3 regions of the Desulfovibrio sp. 3_1_syn3 genome follow, and region 3 is predicted to be linked to each of the others. Evidence: predicted binding sites of a transcription regulator. Region 3 holds the regulator's gene; each other region holds the start of a gene.
The links. The regulator sigma-54, encoded in region 3, starts transcription at its own class of promoters, with help from an activator protein. The targets are predictions, from matches to a motif close to CTGGCACGGNNNNTGCTT.
Positions count from the first base shown of each region.

Region 1: the regulator sigma-54 is predicted to act here: its motif matches at 936-953, upstream of HMPREF0326_RS08560 (ammonium transporter).
Region 2: the regulator sigma-54 is predicted to act here: its motif matches at 1,030-1,047, upstream of HMPREF0326_RS04440 (flagellar hook protein FlgE).

Region 1 is NZ_ADDR02000001.1:2,036,977-2,040,248, forward strand. Features, by position in the region: gene HMPREF0326_RS08555 (sigma-54 interaction domain-containing protein) at 1-580, shown strand, start outside; gene HMPREF0326_RS08560 (ammonium transporter) at 1,129-2,337, shown strand; gene HMPREF0326_RS08565 (P-II family nitrogen regulator) at 2,364-2,702, shown strand; gene HMPREF0326_RS08570 (glutamine synthetase III family protein) at 2,736-3,272, shown strand, end outside.
Region 2 is NZ_ADDR02000001.1:1,040,753-1,044,024, reverse strand. Features, by position in the region: gene HMPREF0326_RS04450 (pyridoxal phosphate-dependent aminotransferase) at 1-506, shown strand, start outside; gene HMPREF0326_RS04445 (rhodanese-like domain-containing protein) at 523-984, shown strand; gene HMPREF0326_RS04440 (flagellar hook protein FlgE) at 1,141-2,652, shown strand; gene HMPREF0326_RS04435 (shikimate dehydrogenase family protein) at 2,900-3,272, shown strand, end outside.
Region 3 is NZ_ADDR02000001.1:2,316,133-2,319,404, forward strand. Features, by position in the region: gene HMPREF0326_RS09720 (CTP synthase) at 1-278, shown strand, start outside; gene rpoN (RNA polymerase factor sigma-54) at 520-1,950, shown strand; gene hpf (ribosome hibernation-promoting factor, HPF/YfiA family) at 1,988-2,527, shown strand; gene rapZ (RNase adapter RapZ) at 2,604-3,272, shown strand, end outside.

The sequences.
Region 1 (3,272 bases), 280 kb from region 3:
GGAGCGGATGGTGGAGGAGGGGAGCTTCCGCCGCGATCTGTTCTACCGTCTGAATGTCTTTCCCATTTCTTTGCCGCCTCTGCGCCTGCGCCCCGAGGATATCCTGCCCCTGGCCGGTCATTTTATTGCAAAATTCGCCGCGGCCAACGGGCGGAAGAACGTGCGCCTTTCCCTGGCCGTGATGGATATGCTCCAGCGTTACGCCTGGCCCGGCAATATCCGCGAGCTGGAAAACGTCATGGAGCGCGCCGTGCTGCTTCTGGGCCGCGAGAGCCTGGTGCTGCCCCAGCACCTGCCGCCTTCCCTACACAGCATCCGCGAAGGCCGGGACGGCGCGGATTGCTGCGTCATCCGGCCCGGTTTCGCGGGCAGTCTGCGGGAGCGTCTGGACGAACTGGAACGGGCCTGCATTGTGGAGGCCCTGGAATCCAGCCAAGGGCAGATCGGCAGGGCGGCGGCAAGCCTGGGCCTGACCGAGCGGATCATGGCCCTGCGCCTGAAAAAATACGGCATCAGTTACAAAGCCTTCCGTCCGGTTCGGAAGGGCGCGCCGCCCGCCGCAGACAGTATGATTTCATAAAATCGACAAAAATGTTATTTTTTGAAACGGACCGCCGGTGCGCCGGCACAGTCGGGAGATTCGCCGTTTCTCATTGGAAACAGGGCAGGGATTGATTGTCCAAACAATCTTGATGTGAAAAACGACAAAAATGTCTATTTTGAAACCATAGATATAATATACTGATTTTACATGATTTTTCATGAATCGGCTCTTCCTTCGGTTTACCCGGTGGAAGAGCCGATTCTTTTTTTTCGACAATTTTGTAGAAAAGTAGGCCTGTTTGCCGGTGAAGCTCGCAACCGTCTCTTTCGAGGAACTAAAAATAATCTGCAAAATTAGGATAGTATATGTCTGATCCCTCTGCTTTGCGGCTCTGGCATGGATTGTGCCTTGGAGCACAACAGGAGGCGCGGCATGTGCCGCGTTGGGGGTGGACCACGGCGCCGGTTCCATCCCCGGAGTTTTTGTCCGGCCGGATAGGCCGCCGCGCATTCCGGACGCTTGCCGTCCCCGGGAAGGCGAAGCGACGGAAAGCGCGTGTGGCAGCGGCCACAAGGGAGTTTGTGATGAACGCTTCGGATACGGCTTTTGTGATCATCTGCGCCACAATGGTCATGCTGATGACCCCGGCGCTGGCCCTGTTTTACGGCGGCCTGGTTCGGGCGCGCAATGTGCTTTCCACCCACATGCACAGTTACGCCAGCCTGGGGCTGATCACCGTGCTTTGGGCCCTGGTGGGCTACACCCTGGCCTTCGGCGATGACCTCGGCGGCGTGATCGGTAACTTTTCCTACCTTTTTCTGAACGGGGTTGAGGGCACGGCCGCTCCGGCCGCATCCAATCTGCCGCATACCGTTTTTGTGGCCTTCCAGTGCATGTTCGCGGTTCTGACCGTGGCCCTGATTTCCGGCGCGTACGCCGAACGCATCCGCTTTTCGGCCATGCTGCTATTTTCGGGTCTCTGGCTGATCTTCGCCTATGCGCCCATGGCCCATTGGGTCTGGGGCGGCGGCTGGATGGCAAAAATGGGCGCCGTGGACTTCGCGGGCGGCGCGGTGGTGCACATGGCCTCCGGCGCTGGCGCGCTGGCTTGCGCCCAGGCTCTGGGGCCCCGCCTGTCCACCGGCCCGCAGAGCTTCACACCCAATAATCTGCCTTTCACCCTGCTGGGCGGCGGCCTGCTCTGGTTCGGCTGGTTCGGTTTCAACGCGGGCAGCGCCCTGTCCGCCGGTCCGCTGGCCGGTCAGGCTTTGCTGACCACGCATCTGGCCTCGGCCTGCGGCATCCTCGGCTGGATGCTGGTGGAGTGGAAGCGCACGGGCAAGCCAACCAGCCTGGGCGCTGTTTCCGGGGCTCTGGCCGGTCTGGTGGCCATCACCCCCGGCGCGGGCTTCGTGGGCTTGCTGCCCGCCATGCTGATCGGCTTCATCGGCGGCATGGTCTGCTACGGCGGCGTGCTGCTCAAGAACAGGTTCGGCTATGACGACGCCCTGGACGTGGTGGGCATCCACGGCCTGGGCGGCACCTGGGGCGCGCTGGCTACCGGCCTTTTCGCCAGCGCGGCCATCAATAATGTGGACGGCCTGTTCTACGGCAATCCGCATCAGCTCTGGGTGCAGTTCGTCTCCGTGCTGGGCACCTGGGCCTTCGTCTATGTGGTCAGCCGCATCCTGCTCGGCATCGTGGATTCCACCGTGGGCCTGCGGGTCGCTCCCGAAGCGGAGTATACCGGCCTGGATCTGAGCGAACACAATGAACGCGGCTACTCGCTGTAAGCCGTAAGCGGCAAAGGGAGTCTGTCATGAAGAAACTGGAAATCATCATCCGGCCCGGCATGTTCGACAAGGTCAAGGACGAGCTTTCAAAGCTGGGCATTCACGGCATGAACTATTCGGAAATCAGGGGCTTTGGCCGCCAGCACGGGCATACCGAAGTCTACCGGGGCACCACCATGCAGGTGGACTGCCTGCCCAAGATCAAGATTGAATTGGTGCTGCACGACGAGGCTCTGGAACGGGTGCTCGGCGCGGTGGTGGCCACGGCCCGCACGGGTCAGGTGGGCGACGGCAAGATTTTCATCAGCGACGTGCTGGACGCGGTGCGCATCCGCACGGGCGAGCGCGGCAACGACGCGCTCTAGACGCGGCCGGCAAACCGGAAAGGAGACAATACGATGAGTTCCCCCCGTAAAAAGGCGGTGTTCAAGGCTGTTGAGGCAAAGCCGGTGGTTCCTTCCTGCCGGGAGGAGCGGGCGCACGAGGCGGGCGAGATTTTCGGACGCAACGTGTTCGGCTTGGCCGTGATGCGCAAGCGCCTGCCCAAGGACGTTTACCGCAAGCTGGTCAAGACCATTCGCGACGGCGAGCGCCTGAATCCGGAAATCGCCGATGTGGTGGCCAACGCCATGAAGGACTGGGCCATTGAGCGCGGCGCGACCCACTATACCCACTGGTTCCACCCCATGACCGGCCTGACCGCCGAGAAGCACGACGCTTTTCTCTCACCCACGGCCGAAGGGCAGGTCATCAGCGAATTTTCCGGAAGAATGCTGATCAGCGGCGAGCCGGACGCCTCGTCCTTTCCGTCGGGCGGCATCCGCTCCACTTTTGAGGCGCGCGGCTACACCGCCTGGGACCCCTCGGCGCCGGTCTTCATCATTCCCGGCCCCTACGGCGCGACCCTGCACATTCCGACCTACTTTTATTCCTAT
Region 2 (3,272 bases), 1.3 Mb from region 3:
TGCCTTCGGTGCTGCCCCTCTACCCCTATGCCGTGTGCATCAGCTCTTTTTCCAAAAACCTCTCCCTGCCCGGCGAGCGCGTGGGCTATGTGGCCCTTTCGCCCCGGTTGCGGGAAAAAGCCGAGCTCATGGCCGGCCTGACCCTGACCAACCGCATTCTGGGTTTTGTCAATCCACCGGTCATCGGCCAGCACATCATGGCCAAGGCCCTGGGCAGCCAGGTGGATCTTTCCGTCTACGCGGCCCGGCGCAAAGCCATGGCCGAAGTGCTGCGCGACGCGGGCTATGAATTCCAGATGCCCGCTGGCGCGTTCTATTTCTTCCCCAAAGCGCCGGGCGGCGACGACGTGGCTTTTGTGAACAGGCTGCTGGAAGAGCGCGTGCTGGCCGTGCCCGGCTCGGGCTTCGGCTGCCCCGGCCACTTCCGCCTGGCCTTCTGCGTGGACGAAAGCGTGATCCGCAAGGCCGCCGACGGCTTCGCCAAAGCCCGCGCGGCCATCCAGTAAAAGGAGACACGGCATTATGACCCGGCATCCGTTTTCACTTCCCACCCTCGCCGATCATACCGAGAACCGCATTCCGGCGGTTCTCGGACTGTTGCCGGGCGTGCTGGCCTGCATCCTGTTCTGCGCTCTGCTCTGGACCGCGCCCGTCTCCGCCCAGGCCAAGGACGTCAGCGTGCAGGAGGCGGCGGCTCTGCTGCGGTCCCCGCCCGGGGGGCTGCTGATTCTGGACGTACGCACGCCCGGCGAATTCCGGCAGGGACATCTGACCGGCGCGCGCAACCTGGACTTCTTCGGCGGCCGCTTCGATCTGGACGTGGCGGCCCTGCCCAAGGACAGACCCGTGCTGCTCTACTGCCGCACGGGCCAACGTTCCGCCGGAGCCTTGGAAGCGCTGGAGCAGGCGGGGATCAGGAACATCCTGCATATGAACCAGGGCATTGAAGCCTGGGAGAAGGCCGGGCTGCCCCTGGAAAAATAAGCGACAGTTCATGAGGATGTAACACTGAAATGCTCTGATTTGCCGTTGGCATGAATACTGCTTCCCTTGGGGGCGGAGAGGAAGATTTTTCCTCTTCGCCCGCTTTTTTTAGAGCAAGATACCTTTTTAAAGGTAATCTGCTCCAGGAGGCAGCACGTGAACTCGGCACTGTACATCGGAGCCACCGGCATGAAGGGCCTGAGCCAGGGCATGCAGGTGACCACCAACAATCTGGCCAATGTCAGCACCATCGGCTACAAGCAGCAGAATACCCTTTTTTCCGATATGCTCTCCACGAGCCAGGGCGGTACGGGCGACTGGTGGAACGCCCAGGAGAATTCGCGCGTGGCCTTGGGCCAGACCGGCAAGGGCGTGCAGGTGGACGCGGTGCGCACCATTTTTCAGCAGGGCGCTCTGGAGGCCACCAATACTGTCACGGACATGGCCATCAACGGCAAGGGGTTCTTCCAGGTTAGCGACGGCGCGAATCTCTACTACACCCGCGCGGGCGACTTCCGCCCGGACAACGAGGGCGTGTGGCGCACCCCCACGGGCCTGGCCCTCAACGGCTACCAGTATAACACGGACGGCAGCCTGGGCGGCCTGCAGGAAGTCAAGATCGACAGATTCGGCACCATGCCCGCCAAGAGCACGGCACGGGTGGATCTGACCCTCAATCTGAATTCGAACCAGAACAAGACCGAGGATGCCGACAATCCCTATTTCGGGCTGCTGGGGCTTTACAACGCTGCGGGCAAGCCCCCCCTTTCCTCCGACTCCTACGCCTATTCCCAGGCCATGACGCTCTACGACGCCGACGGCAAGGCGCGCACGGTCACGGCCTATTTCGACGGCACGCCCGACAGCACGGCGGGTTCCATGATTGAATTCGTCATTGCCGCCGGAGCGGCCGCGGGCAAGACCGATGCGGACGGCAACCCCGTTCAGCCCTCGGAGGGCGACGGCCTGCTGATGAGCGGCGTTCTGCAATTCGACGCCTCGGGCCGGTTGACCGGCATGTCCGCCTTCACGCCCTCGGTGGAAGGCAGCAAAAATCTTGCGGACTGGCAGCCCGCCCAGTTGGAAGGCGGTCTGCCCCAGCTCAATCTGGACGGCGCGGCCATGACCGTGAATTTCGGCATCAGCGCCGCCGGAGGCTGGCAGAACGCCCCCGCCTCGGCGACGGAGGTGGGCACGGACCAGAGCAAACTGCCCTCCATGGGCGCGGACGCCGTGCGCGCCGAGGGTGCCACCACGGCCTACAACAGTTCCTCGCCCACGGGCGCCTACAAGCAGGACGGCTATGCCGAGGGCACGCTGAGCACCATCGGCATCAATCCCGACGGCACGGTGGTAGGCCGGTATTCCAACGGCCAGGGCCAGAACCTCTGGCAGATCCCGGTCTGCCGCTTCACCAGCGAGGACGGCCTGCGCCGCGAGGGCAGCAATCTTTTCTCGGCCACTGAGGAAGCCGGGCAGATGGAAATGGGCGTGGCCGGAACGGAAAACTACGGCACCGTGAACGCCTATAACGTCGAAAACTCCAATGTGGACATGGCTACGGAAATGGTCAACATGATCATCACCCAGCGCGGCTTCCAGTCCAACAGCAAGGTGGTGACCACGGCGGACCAGATGCTCCAGAAGGCCATGGAACTGAAGCGTTAGAGCATTTCAGCATTGAAATGCTTTAACGGCCGAACACGGTGAGGCGCGCCGCGAAACGAGCAGTGTTTCAAAGGTTACCTGCTCTGGCCCGCACCTGAACCCTCCGAGCGGCAGATTCTGCCGCCTGGTATGTCCTGCCCACGGGGACCGCATTCTTGCCCGGCGGACCGGGATAGGCTATTCTGACGTGGCGGCGGCGTGCGTTTACGCGGCCCTCTTGTCCGTCACCGTCATCCCCGAGCCTCCCATGTCCGACATAACCCCCTTTCTTCCCTCGCAACTCTACGGCGTGATCGGCTGGCCCCTGGCCCAGAGCCTTTCCCCGCTGCTGCACAACAGTGGTTTTCAGGCGCTGGGCATTCCGGCCGTTTATCTGCGCTGGGAAGTGCCGCCGGAACGCCTGGCCGCTTTTGTGGACAGCGTGCGCCTGCTGGGCATCCGGGGCTGTTCGGTGACCATTCCGCACAAAATGGCCCTGCTGCCCCTGCTGGACCGGGTCAGCGAACAGGCGGAGCTGGCCGGGGCGGCCAACACCGTTTATTGGGACGGCGAAGACCTCTGCGGTGAAAATACCGACGTGAGCGGCTTTCTGGCCCCGCTGGCGGCCGTGCCCCTGGAAA
Region 3 (3,272 bases):
GCACCAAGGCCCACGAAGCCTACAAAAAGGATATGGTGGACGAACGGCATCGCCATCGCTATGAGTTCAACAATGCCTTTAAGGAAATTCTGGGCCAGAAGGGCATGGCCTTCAGCGGTACGGCGCCGGACGACTCTCTGGTGGAAATCATGGAGCTGCCCGACCATCCTTGGTTCCTGGGCTGTCAGTTCCATCCCGAGTTCAAATCCCGCCCCATGGAAGCCCATCCTTTGTTCCGCGAATTCATCAAGGCGGCCAAAAAGCAATCCAAAGCCTGAGCGCCGTTTTGTCGCTTGGCTTGTGATGTATGAAAGGGGAGGCCTGAGGCCTCCCCTTTGCCGTAACTGAGACTTGGTTCCCTGCGGTTTCCGTAGGGGCCGCCACCCGGCGCAAGCCTTGCGGCCTTTCCCTTTTTGTTCGCAGCTTCCGTCTATTGCATAATTTTTCAGCATATGGCACAATTTTTGTAAATGAGAACTCCGTTCAGACATTGTAGCTTATCAGCCTAAAAGAGCAGACATGGCACTGGAACTTCGTCAGCAATTGAAATTGGCTCAGCAACTGGTCATGACGCCGCAGTTACAGCAGGCCATCAAGCTGCTTCAGCTCTCGCGCGTGGAACTACTGGAAACCGTGCAGCAGGAGATGCTGGACAATCCTTTTCTTGAGGAGCTCTCGGGTGATGAGTCTTCTTCGGATCAGGCCTCCCAGACAGAGCGCCGGGAGGCCGTTGAAGAAGAGGTCTACGACAAGGAACTCGCCAAGGATGCCTCGTGGGAGGACTATCTCGGCGAGTTCGCCAGCACTCCGCGCCAAGTACAGCCGCGTGACTTTGAAGCGGCTGAAGAAATTTCTCCTCTGGAAGCCCGTTATGCCGCCAAGCCCACATTGGAAGGGCATCTGCTCTGGCAGCTGCGCCTTTCCATGCTGACCGAGGCGCAAAAGGAAATCGGCGAGGTCATCATCGGCAATCTGTCTTCCTCCGGCTATTTGCAGGCCACCTTGGAAGAAATCGCGGAGATGACCACATCCACGCCCGACGAGGTGCGGGCGGTGCTGGAAAGAGTGCAGCTTTTTGATCCCATAGGGGTGGCCGCGCGCGACGCGCGCGAGTGTCTGCTGATCCAGCTGAAAAATCTGAACTATGACCGGGATCCCATTCTTCTCGATCTGGTCCAGTCCCATCTGGAAGATCTGGAGGCCAAGCGCTACAAGCCTCTGCTGCGCAAGTTCAAGCTGGATATGGAGGAACTCAAGGAATATCTGAACATCATCCAGAGCCTTGATCCACTGCCCGGCGCCAGTTTCGGCGGCGGCGAACCCACCTATGTGAGCCCGGATGTCTTTGTGTACAAGATGGGCGATGAATTCGTCATTCTGCTCAATGAAGACGGTTTGCCGCAGTTGCAGCTTTCCTCGCTCTGCCAGATGAATATGGGATCTTCCTCGGATAAGGAAAAGGAATACTGTACGGAAAAAATGCGCTCGGCCTCCTGGCTGATCAAGAGCCTGTATCAACGCCAGCGTACGCTGTACAAGGTGGTGGAGAGCATTGTGCGCCACCAGCAGCCGTTTTTTGAAAACGGCGTCACCAAACTGGCTCCGCTGATTCTGAAAGACATTGCCGATGATATCAGCATGCACGAATCAACCGTAAGCCGGATCACTACCAACAAATACGTGGCGACGCCCCACGGGATTTTTGAGCTGAAGTTCTTCTTTAACAGCGGCCTTGAGCTGGACGACGGCAGTCAGGTCGGCTCGGAAAGCGTTAAGGCGCTGATCAAGAAGTTCATAGCCGATGAAGACTCCAAGGCCCCCTTGAGTGACGAACGCATCGGAGAAATGCTCAAGGAGCGCCTGAAAGTGAATATTGCCCGGCGTACGGTGGCCAAGTACCGCACGGCGCTGGACATTCCCTCGTCGTCACGGCGTAAGGAGCACTTCTGATCTCACAGCGGTGCTTTGCAATCCCAAGGAGGAACGCATGAATATCTCTTTCGCCTTCAAGAATTTTGAGGCCTCCGATCATTTGAAGAAGTATGCCCGCCGCCGCATGGAAAAGTTGGGGCGGTTTTATGGCAAGTCCGCGGGTCTGGAAGTAAGCGTCGTGCTGACGGTGGATAAATTCCGCCATCGTTGCGAAGTGACCGTTTCCGGCGAGGGCCTGCATATCAACGCCACCGAGCAGACCTCCGATATGTACGCGGCTATCGACCTTGTGACCGACAAGGTGGAAGCCCAGATCAAGCGTCAGGTGTCCCGCGTCAAGGAACAACGCCGTAAGGCCCGCAATGCCGATGTGGACGTCTTTACCTACAATCTGGAAGCCCAGCCCGAGGAAAGTCAGACCGTGGTGGGCACGGACCGCTTCGCGCCAAAGCCGCTGCACCTGGATGAGGCGCTGATGCAACTGGATTCCATCGGCAGCGAATTTCTGGTCTTTCTCAATGCCGAAAGCAATCGCGTCAATGTGGTTTACCGTCGGCGCACTACAGGCTACGCCCTGATTGATCCCGTGTTGTAGCCGTTCCGCCATACTTTTTCCGCCGGGCCTGTCTTCGCACGAAGATCGGCCCGGTGGCTCCCAGTGAAGTATACGTATGAGCACGTCACAGCAGCCCCCCTGCCGCAGCCCGTCCGATCCGGATTCATCTGCTGACACGCCCAAAGTCGCCCATGACCGCCCTGTGCAGGTCTGTATTGTCACCGGTCTTTCCGGCGCGGGCAAAAGTACGGCCGTGCAGGTTTTTGAAGATCTGCGCTATTTCGCCGTGGACGGTCTGCCCGCAAGTCTGGCCCCGGAAATGGCCGCTATGATGGAACGCCCTTCCATGAGTCATTTCATGGGCATTGCCTTGGGCATGGACATGCGTCAGAGCAATTTCCCGGATGAAATCAACGACGCCCTGAGCGTTATGGCCGCCAAGGGTATCCGTCCGCTTCTGCTGTTTCTGGAGGCTGACGCGCAGGAGCTCATGCGCCGCTACGCCACCACCCGCCGCCCGCATCCGCTGGAGCGGGAGGGCATGGGCCTTGAAGCCGCCCTGGCCGCCGAACGCAACCGCCTGCGCCCTTTGCGGGAAATGGCCGACTTGGTTATCGACACTTCGCGTTTTTCCATCCATGACCTGCGGCGTTCCATTCAAAAGCGTTGGAGCGGCAACAAGGACAAATTGCGCGCTATCCGCGTCAATGTGATTTCCTTTGGCTTCAAGTACGGCGTGCCCCGAGAAGCCGACACGGTTTTTGATCTGCGCTTTCTGCCCAAC